3 regions of the Streptomyces sp. NPDC021224 genome follow, and region 2 is predicted to be linked to each of the others. Evidence: riboswitches for the same ligand, from Rfam matches in the RefSeq annotation. Region 2 holds a riboswitch; each other region holds the start of a gene.
What was found. A riboswitch is a leader RNA that binds a small molecule or an ion and turns the genes downstream of it on or off. The one in region 2 is predicted to bind cobalamin.
Positions count from the first base shown of each region.

Region 1: it holds a riboswitch for cobalamin, as region 2 does, so the genes downstream of both, ACH4PY_RS30555 (CbtB-domain containing protein) here and ACH4PY_RS18060 (ribonucleoside-diphosphate reductase subunit alpha) in region 2, are expected to answer to the same signal.
Region 3: it holds a riboswitch for cobalamin, as region 2 does, so the genes downstream of both, metE (5-methyltetrahydropteroyltriglutamate--homocysteine S-methyltransferase) here and ACH4PY_RS18060 (ribonucleoside-diphosphate reductase subunit alpha) in region 2, are expected to answer to the same signal.

Region 1 is NZ_JBIRPW010000017.1:44,966-49,869, forward strand. Features, by position in the region: gene cobF (precorrin-6A synthase (deacetylating)) at 1-72, opposite strand, end outside; gene ACH4PY_RS30545 (hypothetical protein) at 69-872, opposite strand; gene ACH4PY_RS30550 (CbtA family protein) at 869-1,729, opposite strand; gene ACH4PY_RS30555 (CbtB-domain containing protein) at 1,793-2,008, opposite strand; cobalamin riboswitch at 2,044-2,185, opposite strand; gene ACH4PY_RS30560 (HoxN/HupN/NixA family nickel/cobalt transporter) at 2,397-3,467, shown strand; gene ACH4PY_RS30565 (putative protein N(5)-glutamine methyltransferase) at 3,529-4,407, opposite strand; gene ACH4PY_RS30570 (ABC transporter substrate-binding protein) at 4,754-4,904, shown strand, end outside.
Region 2 is NZ_JBIRPW010000006.1:336,455-341,358, reverse strand. Features, by position in the region: gene ACH4PY_RS18075 (GntR family transcriptional regulator) at 1-524, shown strand, start outside; gene ACH4PY_RS18070 (DUF3311 domain-containing protein) at 669-926, shown strand; gene mctP (monocarboxylate uptake permease MctP) at 923-2,575, shown strand; cobalamin riboswitch at 2,775-2,926, shown strand; gene ACH4PY_RS18060 (ribonucleoside-diphosphate reductase subunit alpha) at 3,067-4,904, shown strand, end outside.
Region 3 is NZ_JBIRPW010000016.1:131,695-136,598, reverse strand. Features, by position in the region: gene ACH4PY_RS30055 (NAD(P)/FAD-dependent oxidoreductase) at 1-655, shown strand, start outside; gene ACH4PY_RS30050 (hypothetical protein) at 666-1,079, opposite strand; cobalamin riboswitch at 1,170-1,391, shown strand; gene metE (5-methyltetrahydropteroyltriglutamate--homocysteine S-methyltransferase) at 1,560-3,875, shown strand; gene yicI (alpha-xylosidase) at 3,966-4,904, opposite strand, start outside.

The DNA of each region.
Region 1 (4,904 bases), on a different contig from region 2:
GGCGTCGACGGCCTGGAGGGTGAGCTGGGCGGGGTCTCCCGCGCCGATGCCGATGACGTGCACGTGTCTCATGGGCGGGTGTCCGTGGTGGGGTGCAGGGCGCAGTCGCCGCACAGGGCGCCGCGGCGGTCGGGGGCGGCGCGGTAGATCAGGCAGCAGCTGCGGCGGCGGAAGGCCCCCGCGGGCGTGCGGGCGCGCTGGGCACGCAGCGGAGCGCGGTCCAGCAGCGCGGTGGCGAACCGCGCGGTGGCGGCGGCCAGGTCGGGCCGGGCGCCGGCGATCATGGCCGCGGCGCCGTTGACGGCGGACGCGGTGTTGCCCAGCAGGATGTGCCGGGAGACGCCGAGCGGGGCGTGCAGCGCGGCGAGTTCGGCGAGCGGGCCGTCGTGCAGCCGGGCGGCGAAGGCGTCGGCGAGCGGCGCGGGCGGCAGGGCGGGGCCGCGCAGCGCAGCGGCGGGCAGCGACAGGGGCGCGGGGCCGCCGAGGACGGGCTGCCAGCGGACGGCGGCGAGCCGGTGGTCCAGGAGCACGCCGTGCAGGACGGCGGCGGCCAGGGCGGGTGACACCAGGCGGGCGGCGAGGCCGAGGTGGGCGACGGACGCGCCGACGCGGGCCTCGACGGCGTCGGGCGGCCGCCCGCTCGCGGCGGCCAGCCACGCCCGGACGGCCTCGGCCCGGGCGGCGACGGCGGGCCCGTCGAGGGCCTGCCACACCGGTTCGCCGGACCCGGCGCCGACCGCCGGGCCGGGCGCCGCGCGGTCCGGGTCCGCCGCCGGGTCCGGGTGTGTCGTGAACGCGAAGAAGGGCCCGAGCGCGGTGATCTCGTCGATCACCGCGCCCTGGTCCCCCGTTCCCGGTACGTGCGCTGTCATGCGGGGGACGGCGCCGTCCCGCGGGCGGGCGCGGCTGCCGTCGCGGGGCGCAGGACGCGTTCGGCGAGCGGTGCGAAGACCAGGCCGAGCGCGGACCACAGCAGGAGTTGCGCGCCCACGGAGTAGAAGCGGAAGGCGAACAGCACGTCGGCGGGGAAGCCGGGGAAGACGATGTCGCCCTTGGGGTCGGTGAGCGGCTGGGGTGTCTCGGTGGCGTGGTCGCCGTAGTGCTCCTTGTTCCAGCCCAGGTGTCCGAGCGAGGGCAGGAGCAGCATGACCGCGCCGATGGCGACGACGAACGCGGCACCGGCCAGCAGTGTGGCGTTCCAGTTGCCGAAGCGCGCCTGGAGCCGGCGGCCCAGCCAGACGGCGCCGACGAGGAAGGCGACCGAGCACACCACCATGATCAGGTAGAGGCCGCTGCGGGCCCTGATCGTCTCCTCGTGGCCGATGGCCGGCGGGTTGGCCGGGTACTTGAGGAACGGCACCAGGTACATGCCGAGGAAGCCGCCGCCCGCGACGAGCAGGGCGAGGTTGCGGGCGCGCAGCCCGCCGACCCGGCCGAGGCAGACGGTGTAGGCGACGGCGAGGAGCGCGCCCATGGCCATGCCGAAGACGACCATGCCGACGCCGATGCCGACGTCCGCCTGGACGGTGCGGCTGAACAGGTCGGAGCCCGCGGCCTCGGGGGCGATCCCGGCGGCCTTGTCGAGGGCGGTCTGCGCGGCGTCGCGGCCGCTCTCGTAGTCGATGGCCTTGCTGATGTACGGCTCGGCGAAGATGCGGGCGAAGACGAAGGCGAGCAGCCCGGCGACTGCGCCGGCGAGGACGCCGCGCAGCACGAGTTTCTTTTCCATGTCGAGTTGTCCGTTGTGAAGGGGGACAGGGGACGCGGGGGCTTGCGGGCGGGCCCGCTGCCGTCAGTGGCAGGGGAAGCCGAGGAAGTGCCGGGCGTCGTGGACGAACTCGTGGATGTGCATGTCCTTGCCGAACACGGAGACGGCGCCCTGGTCGACGCCGATGAAGTAGTAGGCGAGCAGTGCGAGGACGGTGGCGCCGACGAGCCAGACCGCAGCCTTGGTGACCGGCAGGACGACCGGTGTGGCGGCGGGGCGGGCGGGGGAAATGCTGCTCAAGATGAGCCCTCCTTCGGGGATCGTGCGTCCCTGGTCTGCTGGGCGTCGTGATGAGCGGGTATCTGACTTCCCGTCTCGCCCGAAGGCGGCGGGATCACAGTGGCGCGACCGTGCCGGAGTCTCACCGGCTTCCCCATGTCATCACTTACCCGGTGAGCGTAGGGCTCCGTTCTGTCATGCGTCAATCAGGGCGAACCGGCGATCACCAGGGGTTCCGCCGATGTGATCAAGCTCTCCGGGGGCCGGGCGGCCTATTGCACATCGTTCGCAACTAGTACGCTGATGCGGTTAGCGACACACCGGCCGCTCCCCGGAGGACGAAGGAATGAGCAGCACCACCGAGGCCCCGGCACCTGCCGGATCGCGCCTGCGACGGATGAGGAGCTCGATGACCCGGGCGGAGTGGACCCGGCTCGGCGGCATGGCGGCGTTCATCGTCGCGCTCCATGTGATCGGCTGGTTCACCCTGGTGGCGATCGTGGCGCCGGAGCACTACAGCGTCGGCACCAAGTCCTTCGGCATCGGCATCGGCGTGACCGCGTACACCCTCGGCATGCGGCACGCCTTCGACGCCGACCACATCGCGGCGATCGACAACACCACCCGCAAGCTCATGCACGAGGGCAAGCGCCCGCTGTCGGTGGGCTTCTGGTTCTCGCTGGGCCACTCCAGCATCGTCTTCGGACTGGCCGTACTGCTGTCGCTGGGCATCAAGTCGCTCTCCGACCCGGTCCAGAACGACGACTCGCAGCTGCACACCGTCACCGGCTGGATCGGCACGACCGTGTCCGGCACCTTCCTCTACGCCATCGCGATCATCAACCTGCTGATCCTGGCCGGGATCTGGAAGGTCTTCCGGCAGATGCGCGGCGGGCACTTCGACGAGGCGGCGCTCGAAGAGCACCTGAACAACCGCGGGTTCATGAACCGGCTGCTCGGCCGGGTGATGAAGTCGATCACCAAGCCCTGGCAGATGTACCCGCTGGGGCTGCTTTTCGGCCTGGGCTTCGACACCGCGACCGAGATCGCCCTGCTGGTGCTGGCCGGGTCCGGCGCCGCCTCGGGCCTGCCGTGGTACGCGATCCTGTGCCTGCCGGTGCTCTTCGCGGCGGGCATGTGCCTGCTGGACACGATCGACGGCTCGTTCATGAACTTCGCCTACGAGTGGGCCTTCTCCAAGCCGGTCCGCAAGGTCTACTACAACCTCACCATCACCGGCCTGTCGGTCGCGGTGGCCCTCATCATCGGCACCGTGGAACTGCTGGGCCTGGTCAGCGACAAGGCCGGTCTGCACGGCGCCTTCTGGGACTGGATCGGCGGCCTGGACCTCAACATCGTCGGCTACGTGATCGTCGGGCTCTTCTTCGCCACCTGGGCGGTCGCGGTGGCGGTGTGGAAGTTCGGCAACATCGAGGAGAAGTGGTCCTCGGGGCTGCGCACCGCCGAGCAGCCGGACTGACCCGCACACCGTCACGGCGAAGGCCCGTACCCCCTCGCGCGGGGGTACGGGCCTTCGCCGTCTAGGACGCGGGGCGGGTGCCGACGAGGACCGTCGCGCCGAGGTCGTCGTCGGTGACGGTACGGGCCGACAGGCCGCCGCCGGTGAGGACGCAGGCGGCCGCGGCTGCCTGCCGCTCGCCCGCCTCGACCAGGACGGAGCCGCCGGGGGCGAGCCATCGCGCGGCCTCCGCGGCGACCCGGCGCAGCACGTCCAGGCCGTCGGGCCCGCCGTCGAGGGCGAGCCGGGCCTCGTGGTCGCGGGCCTCGGACGGCAGCAGGGCGACCGCGCCGGTGGGCACGTAGGGCACGTTGGCGGCCAGCACGTCGACCGTGCCGCGCAGCGCCGCGGGCAGCGCCGCGAACAGGTCGCCGCGGTGCACCCGGCCGCCGACGGCGGCGACGTTGCGCGCCGCGCAGGCGACGGCGGCCGGGTCGAGGTCGGCGGCGTGCAGTTCGGTACGCCCCAGGGCCGCGGCGAGTGCGGCGCCGACCGCACCGGAGCCGCAGCACAGGTCGACCACGACCGACCGCCCGCGCGCGGCGCACGCGGCGCGGCCGAGCGCGACGGCCTCGCGCACCAGCAGTTCGGTGCGCCGCCGCGGCACGAACACCCCTTCGCCGACCTCGATCCGCAGACCGCAGAACTCGGCCCAGCCGACGACGTGTTCCAGCGGCCGCCCGGCGGCGCGCGCGGCGGTCATCGCGGCGGCCTCGGCGGGGGTGGCGGCGGTGTCCAGGATGATGCGGGCCTCGTCCTCGGCGAAGACGCAGCCCGCGGCCCTGAGGCGGGCGGTGACGGCGGCGTGCGCGGATTCCGTACCGGATTCCGGCGCGGATCCCGGTACGGGAAGGACGGGAGGTACGGACAGGGGTCCGGCGAATTCCGGGGTGTGCGGCATGGCGGCCTCTCGGCGGGTGCGGCGGCCGGCGGACCCGGTCAGGAAGCCCCGGGGCCGCGGCCGGACGGCGGGAACGTGCGGTGCGTACGCGCGGTGATCGGTCCCACCTCCCCTGCCAGTCGTGGCGCGTGCCGGCGGCCTCGCCGCCGGTCGGCGCCCAACCTACCCCAGCACCGGCGGGTGTTGGCACCGAATCGATATGTAACGGTTGAGCATCAGCGCGGAATCAGCGTCTTTACCGGCCAACAACCCAATGCAATAGTGCGGTCGTTCTGCAACTGAATCGCTTAAGTTGCCGTCGTCCCGCTGGACTCGGTCGGACGTCGTGGAAACGGAGAGGGAGCAGATGAAGCGCACAGCACTCGCCGGTTCGCTGGTCGCCGTGATGGCGCTGCTGGCCACGGCCTGCGGTGGCGGAGGCTCGTCGTCCGGCGGCGAGTCGGCCGCCTCGCCGACCGATCCGTCCAAGGTCACCGGGGACGTCAAGGTCCTGACCC
Region 2 (4,904 bases):
GCACCTTCGTGGCCAAGCCCAAGGTCTCGCAGGCGCTGCAACTGACCTCCTACACCGAGGACATGCGCGCCCAGGGCCTCGAACCCACCTCCCAGCTGCTGGACATCGGCTACATCACCGCCGACGACCGGCTCGCCGGACTGCTGGACATGAAGGCCGGCGGCCGCGTGCTGCGCATCGAGCGGCTGCGGCTCGCCAACTCCGAGCCGATGGCCATCGAGACCACCCACCTGTCCGCCAAGCGCTTCCCGGCGCTGCGCCGCAGCCTCGCCAAGTACACCTCGCTCTACACCGCGCTGGCCGAGGTCTACGACGTCCGGCTCGCCGAGGCCGAGGAGACCATCGAGACGTCGCTGGCGACCCCGCGCGAGGCCGGACTGCTGGGCACCGACGTGGGCCTGCCGATGCTGATGCTCTCCCGGCACTCGATCGACACCACGGGTGAACCGGTCGAGTGGGTGCGCTCGGTCTACCGCGGCGACCGGTACAAGTTCGTGGCCCGCCTCAGCCGCCCGACCGACTGACACAGGTGCCCCTACCGGTGCTTTCCGGTCACCCGCGCGGCTGACCTGGGAAGGAATCCGTGCACGGGTAGTGACTGCCGACGCTAGCCTCCCCTAGATTTCCTGGCCATTACACGCTGCTCTAGGGGACGGGAGCACCAGCACATGTCACAAGCACCACCGGACCCACGGCCACCGGTCGTCACCCCCACCCGGGTCGTCGCCGCGCTGTGCCTGCTCGCACCGTTCGTCGCCCTGCTGTGGGTGGACTCGTACGCCCGCACGACGCCGGCCTTCATCGGCATCCCGTTCTTCTACTGGTACCAGATGGCCTGGGTGCCGGTGGCGGCCGCGCTCACCTTCACCGCCTACGTGCTCGTACGGCGCGAGGAGCGCGCCCGCAAGGGGGGTGAGGACGCGTGAAGGACGGCGTCAACGGCGTCGCGCTCGGCGTCTTCATCTTCTTCTTCCTGGCCGTCACCGTGCTCGGCTTCTTCGCCGCGCGCTGGCGGCGCGCCGCGAATCCGCTGCACCTGGACGAATGGGGCCTGGGCGGACGCAGTTTCGGAACCTGGGTGACCTGGTTCCTGCTCGGCGGCGACCTGTACACCGCGTACACCTTCGTCGCCGTGCCCGCCGCGATCTTCGCGGGCGGCGCCGCGGGCTTCTTCGCGGTGCCCTACACGATCATCACCTACCCGCTGGTCTTCCTCTTCCTGCCGCGGCTGTGGTCGGTCTCGCGCCGGCACGGCTACGTCACCTCCTCGGACTTCATCCGCGGACGGTTCGGCTCCAAGAGCCTGTCGGTGGCCGTCGCCATCACCGGCATCATCGCCACGATGCCCTACATCGCCCTCCAACTGGTCGGCATCCAGGCCGTCCTGGACGTCATGGGCGTGGGCGGCAGCGACGGCACCAACTGGTTCCTCAAGGACCTGCCGCTGCTCATCGCCTTCGGCGTGCTCGCCGCCTACACGTACTCCTCCGGGCTGCGCGCGCCCGCGCTCATCGCGTTCGTCAAGGACGCGCTGATCTACATCGTGATAGCGGTCGCCATCATCTACATCCCGTACAAACTGGGCGGCTTCGACGACATCTTCCGCAAGGCCGGCGACGCCTACGCCGTCACGAACAAGCAGGGCGTCCCCCGCGGCTCCCTGGTGACCGGCCCGAAGGCCCAGTGGGCGTACGCCACGCTCGCGATGGGCTCGGCGATGGCCCTCTTCCTCTACCCGCACTCGATCACCGCCGTGCTGTCCGGCAAGAGCCGCGACACCATCCGCCGCAACACCACGATCCTGCCGCTGTACTCCCTCATGCTCGGCCTGCTGGCGCTGCTCGGCTTCATGGCCATCGCGGACGGCGTCGGCGCGGGCAACCCGAAGTACAACAACCAGCTGGCCATCCCGCAGCTGTTCGAGAACATCTTCCCGTCGTGGTTCGCGGGCGTCGCCTTCGCCGCGATCGGCATCGGCGCGCTCGTCCCCGCGGCCATCATGTCCATCGCCGCGGCGAACCTGTTCACCCGCAACATCTACAAGGACCTCATCAAGCCGGACGCCACCCCCGCGCAGGAGACCGCGGTCTCCAAGGCCGTCTCACTCGTGGTCAAGGTCGGCGCGCTGGTCTTCGTCCTCACCATGGACAAAACCGTCGCCATCAACTTCCAGCTGCTGGGCGGCATCTGGATACTGCAGACCGTTCCGGCCATCGTGGGCGGCCTGTTCACCCGCTGGTTCCACCGCTGGGCCCTGCTCGCCGGCTGGGCGGCGGGCATGTTCTACGGCACGTGGAAGGCCTACGAGCAGTCCAGCCCGTCGCAGTCGCACTTCGGCGGGAACGCGGACATGATCCCGTGGATCGGTGAGAAGGGTTACATCGGCCTGACCGCGTTCGTGCTCAACGCGGCCGTCGCGATCGTCCTGACGGTCGTCCTGCGGGCCCTCAAGGCGCCTGCGGGCGCCGACGAGACCTCCCCGGCGGACTACACCGCCCAGTCCGCCCCGGAGATCCCCAGCCCCACCACGCCGCCCGACCCGGCCGTCTCCCCGGGCCTCCCCGAACCGGCGTAGGGCCCGCGCCCCTCAGGGGCGCGGGGAACTGCGCGACAAGCCCCCACCGGGGGCGCGGGTCGTCACCGGCCCGAAGGGGCAGCCCGGTCCGTGCCGGACCACCGGCCGGTGGCAGGTCGCTCGCGCAGTTCCCCGTGCCCCAGGCGCACACGGAGTACCCGGCGACACAACATGTAGCCCCGTCCAAGTGCGGCAGCACTAGATGTATGCTCAACTCCGCTGCCCGCAGGGGAAGCCGGTGCGAATCCGGCGCTGCCCCGCAACGGTGAGCTGCCGTGCCCCCATGCGCTTACGCGCAGAAAAGCGCACGGCGGCGGAGCCCGATCGCCTGCCGGCAGACGGCGTCCCGGTCGGCCGACCGCGGCGCCGCTGTGTCCGGGCCTCGTGGAGTGGGCTCAGCGGACGCGGCTCGGCATGCCCGCAGGGCGGTCGCGGCCCCCTCCGTCCCTCCCCGCGTGGCCGCCGCCGCTCACGAGGGAGACCGCATCACCGTGACCATCGCGCCAGAAGCCCCCGCAGCCCCCGCCGGTACCCCCGGTACCACCACCGGTGCGCCCGACAACGGCGACCTGCTGCGTACCCTCGTGAAGCTGTGTACCGACCTTCCCGACACCGACCCCGGCAGGGTCGCCGGTGCGGCGCTGCGGGGGCGCAGCGCGGCCGCGGACACGGCGGAGCTGCGGGTGCTGGCCACCGAGGCGGCGGCCGGGCTGATCTCGGAGGACCCGGCGTACTCGCGGCTCGCGGCGCGGCTGCTGACCGTGACGATCGCCGAGGAGGCCGCGTCGCAGGGCGCGGTGTCCTTCACGGCCTCGATCGCGGTGGGGCACCGCGAGGGCCTGGTCGCCGACCGCACCGCCGACTTCGTCACCCGGCACGCGGCCCGGCTGGACGCCCTGGTCGAGCGCGCGCTCGCCGAGGGCGCCGACGACCGCTTCGGCTACTTCGGCCTGCGCACCCTTTACACCCGCTACCTGCTGCGCCACCCGCTGACCCGCAAGGTCATCGAGACCCCGCAGCACTTCATGCTGCGGGTGGCCGCGGGGCTGGCCGAGGACGAGAGCGCCCCGGCGCTGGACGAGGTGGCCGCGCTCTACCGGCTGATGAGCGCGCTGGACTACCTGCCCAGCTCCCCCACCCTCTTCAACTCCGGTACGCGGCACCCGCAGATGTCGTCGTGCTACCTGCTGGACTCGCCGCTGGACGAGCTGGACTCGATCTACGACCGCTACCACCAGGTGGCGCGGCTCTCCAAGCACGCGGGCGGCATCGGCCTGCCCTTCTCCCGGATCCGCGCCCGCGGTTCGCTCATCCGCGGCACCAACGGGCACTCCAACGGCATCGTGCCGTTCCTGAAGACGCTGGACGCCTCGGTCGCGGCGGTGAACCAGGGCGGTCGCCGCAAGGGCGCCGCCGCCGTCTACCTGGAGACCTGGCACGCGGACGTCGAGGAGTTCCTGGAGCTGCGCGACAACACCGGTGAGGACGCCCGGCGTACGCACAACCTGAACCTGGCGCACTGGGTGCCGGACGAGTTCATGCGCCGGGTCGAGGCGGACGCCTCCTGGTCGCTGTTCTCGCCCGCCGACGTGCCGCAGCTCGTCGACCTGTGGGGCGACGACTTCGACGCCGCCTACCGCGCCGCCGAGGCCGCCGGGCTCGCCCAGCGCACCATCCCGGCCCGGGAGCTGTACGGCCGCATGATGCGCACCCTCGCGCAGACCGGCAACGGCTGGATGACGTTCAAGGACGCCGCCAACCGCACCGCCAACCAGACCGCGCTGCCCGGCCGTACCGTGCACTCGTCCAACCTGTGCACGGAGATCCTGGAGGTCACCGACGACTCCGAGACGGCGGTGTGCAACCTCGGCTCGGTCAACCTCAGCTCGTTCGTCACCGCCGACGGGGACATCGACTGGACGCGGCTGGACGAGACCGTGCACACCGCGGTGACGTTCCTGGACCGGGTCGTCGACATCAACTACTACCCGACCGAGCAGGCGGGCCGCTCCAACTCCCGCTGGCGGCCGGTGGGCCTGGGCGTGATGGGGCTCCAGGACGTCTTCTTCAAGCTGCGGCTGCCCTTCGCCTCCCCCGAGGCCCGCGCGCTGTCCACGAAGATCGCCGAGCGCGTCATGCTGGCCGCCTACGAGGCGTCCTGCGACCTCGCCGAGCGGCACGGCCCGCTGCCCGCCTGGGCCGAGACCCGGGCCGCCGCGGGCGTGCTGCACCCGGACCACTACGACACCGCCACCGTGTGGCCCGAGCGCTGGGCGGCGCTGCGCGAGCGCGTCGCGGCGCACGGCATGCGCAACGCGCTGCTGCTGGC
Region 3 (4,904 bases), on a different contig from region 2:
GTGCCTGCCCGCGCGCGGCGTCGCCGCCGTGCCCGAGCAGCTCGCCGCGGACCTGCCCGACGGCACGGTGGAGCTGGGCGTCCCGGTGGAGCGGCTGACCGGTACGGGGGTGCTGACCGCCTACGGCAGCGAGCAGTCGGCCCGCACGGTGGTCGTCGCGACCGGGCCGGGGGCCGCGGCGGAGCTGCTGCCGGGACTCGCCGTGCCGCCGGTGCGCGCGGTCACCACGTACTACCACGCCGTCCCGCGGCCGCCGCTGGCCGAACCCACGCTGGTCGTGGACAGTGCGCGGCGGGTGCTCAACACGGTGGTGATCAGCGAGGTCGCGCCGTCGTACGCGCCGCGCGGGCGGGCGCTGGTGGCCACCTCGGTGCTGGGCGCGGACGCCCCCGAGGAGCGGGAGGCGCGGGTGCGCGGCGTGCTTGCCGAGCTGTACGGGACGGACACCGGCGGCTGGGAGCCGGTGGCCGTCTACCCGGTGCCGGAGGCGCTGCCGGCGATGCCGCCGCCCTGGCCGCTCTCCCGGAGCACGCGCCACTCCCCCGGTGTGCACGTCTGCGGCGACCACCGCGCCACCGGCTCCGTGCAGGGCGCCCTCGCCTCCGGTGCCCGTGCCGCCCGCGAGATCCTCGCCGACCGCGCGGCCGGTGGGTAGCGGCGTCCGGTCACCGGCGCCGACGGCCGTACCGGGTGTGGTGCCGCTCGTGGAAGGCGCGGGTGAGCAGGGCGTGGATGTGGTGGCCCAGTTCGTCGGGCCCGGTCAGCGGGTGCGGAAAGGGCAGCCGGGCGGTGATCCGTACCTGGGCGCGGACCCGGTCGCGTACCGGAACGGGCGCGAGGTCCGTCCACTCCAGCACCGCGGGGATGCCGACCGCCGGGCCGCGGGAGGCCTCGGCGGCGGCGCCGCTGTCCACGGGGACGGTCAGCAGCAGGGTCCCGCCGTCGAGGTCGGCGTCCACCCCGGTCAGGAAGTCCTCGTGCGCGCCGTTGGCCGTGACGGCGGCGGAGCCCGCGGCCGTCAGGATGCTGCGTACGCGCTCCGCGGCGGAGGGCTCGCACCGGTCGGCGGTCCTGGTCACACGTCCTCCTCGTTATTTAGGTAAGCCTAACCTTAATATGACATCGCTCCGGGTTGTGGACAACGGCAGCCGGAAGTTGTCCGGCGTTCTAGGCTGGGAGGTGCAACTGGTTCGCCCTGCCCGCCAGGCAGGCGCGTCGCAAGAGGGAACCCGGTGGGAATCCGGGACTGCCCCGCAGCGGTGAGTGGGAACGACCGCCGTCATACGCACTGGGTCCGGGCCGCGGACCTGGGAAGCGACGGCCAGTAGGACAACTGCCTCCCGGCAGAGTGCCCGCGAGTCCGAAGACCTGCCCGTTGCCCGTACGCGACCGATCGCGTACGGACATCCCGGTGACCTCGAGGGCGGGTCGGCGACAGACAAACGGCGGGCGGACGTACCCCTTTCGGGGGGAACTCCGGGACCGCCCGGCTGCGCCACCCTTCACGCCCCCGTCCCGTCGCCGGGATCTCAGGGATCCATCTCGTGAAGGAGATCTCCGTGACAACCAAGCCCGCAGCCGCGGCAGCACGGGCCACCGTGTACGGCTACCCCCGCCAGGGTGCCGACCGGGAACTGAAGAAGGCCGTCGAGGGCTACTGGAAGGGCCGCGTCAGCGCCGAGACGCTCGGCGGTACCGCGGCGGAACTGCGCCGGGCGAACTGGCGGCAGCTGTCCGAGGCCGGCGTCGACGAGGTGCCCACCGGCGACTTCTCGCTCTACGACCACGTCCTCGACACCAGCGTCATGGTCGGCGCGATCCCCGCGCGGCACCGCTCCGCGGTCGACGCCGACCCGCTCGACGGCTACTTCGCCATGGCCCGCGGCACGCAGGACGTCGCGCCGCTGGAGATGACGAAGTGGTTCGACACGAACTACCACTACCTGGTGCCCGAACTCGGGCCCGACACCGTCTTCACCGCCGACCCGGCCAAGCAGCTCGCCGAGTTCGGCGAGGCGCTGGCCCTGGGCCTGACCCCGCGGCCGGTGCTCGTCGGCCCCGTCACCTACCTGCTGCTGGCCAAGCCGGCGCCCGGCGCGCCCGCGGACTTCGAGCCGCTGAGCCTGCTGGACCGGCTGCTGCCCGTCTACGCCACCGTGCTCGCCGACCTGCGCGCGGCGGGCGCCGCATGGGTCCAGCTCGACGAGCCCGCCCTCGTCCAGGACCGGGACGCCGCCGAACTGGACGCCGCCGCCCGCGCCTACCGCGCGCTGGGCTCCCTCACCGACCGCCCCCAGCTGCTGGTCGCCTCCTACTTCGACCGGCTCGGCGACGCCCTGCCGGTGCTGGCCGAGGCCCCCGTCGAGGGCCTGGCCCTGGACTTCACCGGCCCGGCAGCCACCAACCTGGACGGCCTCGCGGCCGTCGGCGGCCTGCCCGGCAAGCGCCTGGTCGCGGGCGTCGTGGACGGCCGCAACATCTGGACCTGCGACCTGCGCAAGGCGCTCGCCACCCTCGGCACCCTGCTGGGCCTGGCCGACCGGGTCGACGTGGCCGCGTCCTGCTCGCTGCTGCACGTGCCGCTCGACGCCGCCGCCGAGGCCGACCTCGACCCGCGGGTGCTGCCCTGGCTCGCCTTCGCCCGGCAGAAGACCGCCGAGATCGCCACCCTCGCCGCGGGCCTGTCGCACGGCACGGACGCCGTCGCCGCCGAACTGGCCGCCAACCGCGCCGCGCTCGACTCGCGCGCGCGGTCCCCGCTCACCCGCGACCCGGCCGTCCGGGCGCGGGCCGCGGCCGTCACCGAGGCCGACACCCGGCGGACCCAGCCGTACGACGAGCGCACCGCCGCCCAGCGGGCCCGGCTGCGGCTGCCGCTGCTGCCCACCACGACCATCGGCTCCTTCCCGCAGACCGGCGACCTGCGCGCCGCCCGCGCCGACCTGCGCGGCAAGCGGATCGACACCGCCGGGTACGAGGAGCGGATGCGCGACGCGGTCCGCGAGGTCATCACCTTCCAGGAGAAGACCGGCCTGGACGTCCTGGTGCACGGCGAGCCCGAGCGCAACGACATGGTGCAGTACTTCGCCGAGCAGCTCACCGGCTACCTGGCCACCCGGCACGGCTGGGTCCAGTCCTACGGCACCCGCTACGTGCGGCCGCCGATCCTCGCCGGTGACATCTCCCGCCCCGAGCCCATGACCGTCCGCTGGACGTCCTACGCCCAGTCGCTCACCGACCGGCCGGTCAAGGGCATGCTCACCGGCCCCGTCACGATGCTCGCCTGGTCCTTCGTGCGCGACGACCAGCCGCTCGCCGACACCGCCCGGCAGGTGGCCCTGGCCCTGCGCGACGAGGTCGCCGACCTGGAGGCCGCGGGCACCGCCGTCATCCAGGTGGACGAGCCCGCGCTGCGCGAGACGCTGCCGCTGCGGTCCGCCGACCGCCCGGCGTACCTGGCCTGGGCCACCGAGGCCTTCCGGCTCACCACCGCCGGGGTGCGCGCGGACACCCAGGTCCACACGCACATGTGCTACGCGGAGTTCGGGGACATCGTCCAGGCCATCGACGACCTCGACGCGGACGTCATCAGCCTGGAGGCGGCCCGCTCCCACATGCAGGTGGCCCGGGAGCTGGCCGCGCACGGGTACCCGCGCGAGGCCGGACCGGGTGTCTACGACATCCACTCGCCGCGCGTCCCCGGCGCCGACGAGGCCGCCCGGCTGCTGCGCACCGGGCTCAGGGCCATCCCCGCCGAGCGCCTGTGGGTCAACCCGGACTGCGGTCTGAAGACCCGCGGCTGGCCCGAGACCCGCGCGTCGCTGGAGAACCTGGTGGCCGCCGCCCGCACGGTCCGCGCCGAGCTGGACGGCTGACCCCGGCCCCGCGGTGCCCGGCCCGTGCGGCCCGGGCACCGCGGGGTGCACGTCGAAGCGCTTCACCGGGCGGTGCCCGGCGCGGGTCCCTCAGCCGAGCGGCGCCGCCAGCCGCGCCGTCCCGGCCGCGCACCGGTGCAGCGTGCCGAGCGCGTGCGGCTCGCCGTGCCCGGGGGTCGAGGCGCCGGCCAGCAGCACGTTCCAGGGCAGGGCGCTGCCGGTCTCCACGACGATCCCGTCCCCGTCGCGGGTGACGGTGAAGGCGACCGGGGCCGAGCCGTCGGGCGCGGGCACCCGCGTCACGGTGGTGGCGCCGTCCGCCGGGGCGTATACCCGCAGCGTCACCCCGTCCGCCCAGTCGGACACCGGCCCGTCCGAGGAGGCCCCGAAGGGGATCACCGCGCCGGGCCGGGCGAGCAGCGGCAGGGTGTCGACCGGGTGGGTCTCGCGCCGCCAGCCAGGACCCTCGATCCGCTCGCCGGTCAGCACGCTGGTCCAACTGCCCGCGGGGACGTAGTACTCCACCGTGCCGTCCGCGCTGAAGACCGGGGCGACCAGCAGGTCGTCGCCCAGCATGTACTGCCGGTCCAGGGTGGCGCAGGCCGGGTCGGCGGGGAATTCCAGCACCATCGCCCGCATCACCGGGGTGCCCGCGTCCCGGGCCTGCCCGGCGGCGCGGTAGAGGTACGGCATGAGCTGGTGCTTGAGGCGGGTGAACGCGGCGGTGACCGGCACGGCCTGCTCGCCGTACTCCCACGGCACCCGGTAGGACCGGCTCCCGTGCAGCCGGCTGTGCGAGGACAGCAGGCCGAACTGCACCCAGCGGGCGAACAGTTCGGGGGTCGGGGTGCCCTCGAAGCCGCCGATGTCGTGGCTCCAGAAGCCGAAGCCGCACAGGCCCAGCGACAGCCCGCCACGCAGCGACTCGGCCATCGCCTCGAAGGTCGACTCGCAGTCGCCGCCCCAGTGCACGGGCATCTGCTGGCCGCCGGTGGTCGCCGAGCGGGCGAAGAGCACCGCCTCGTCCTC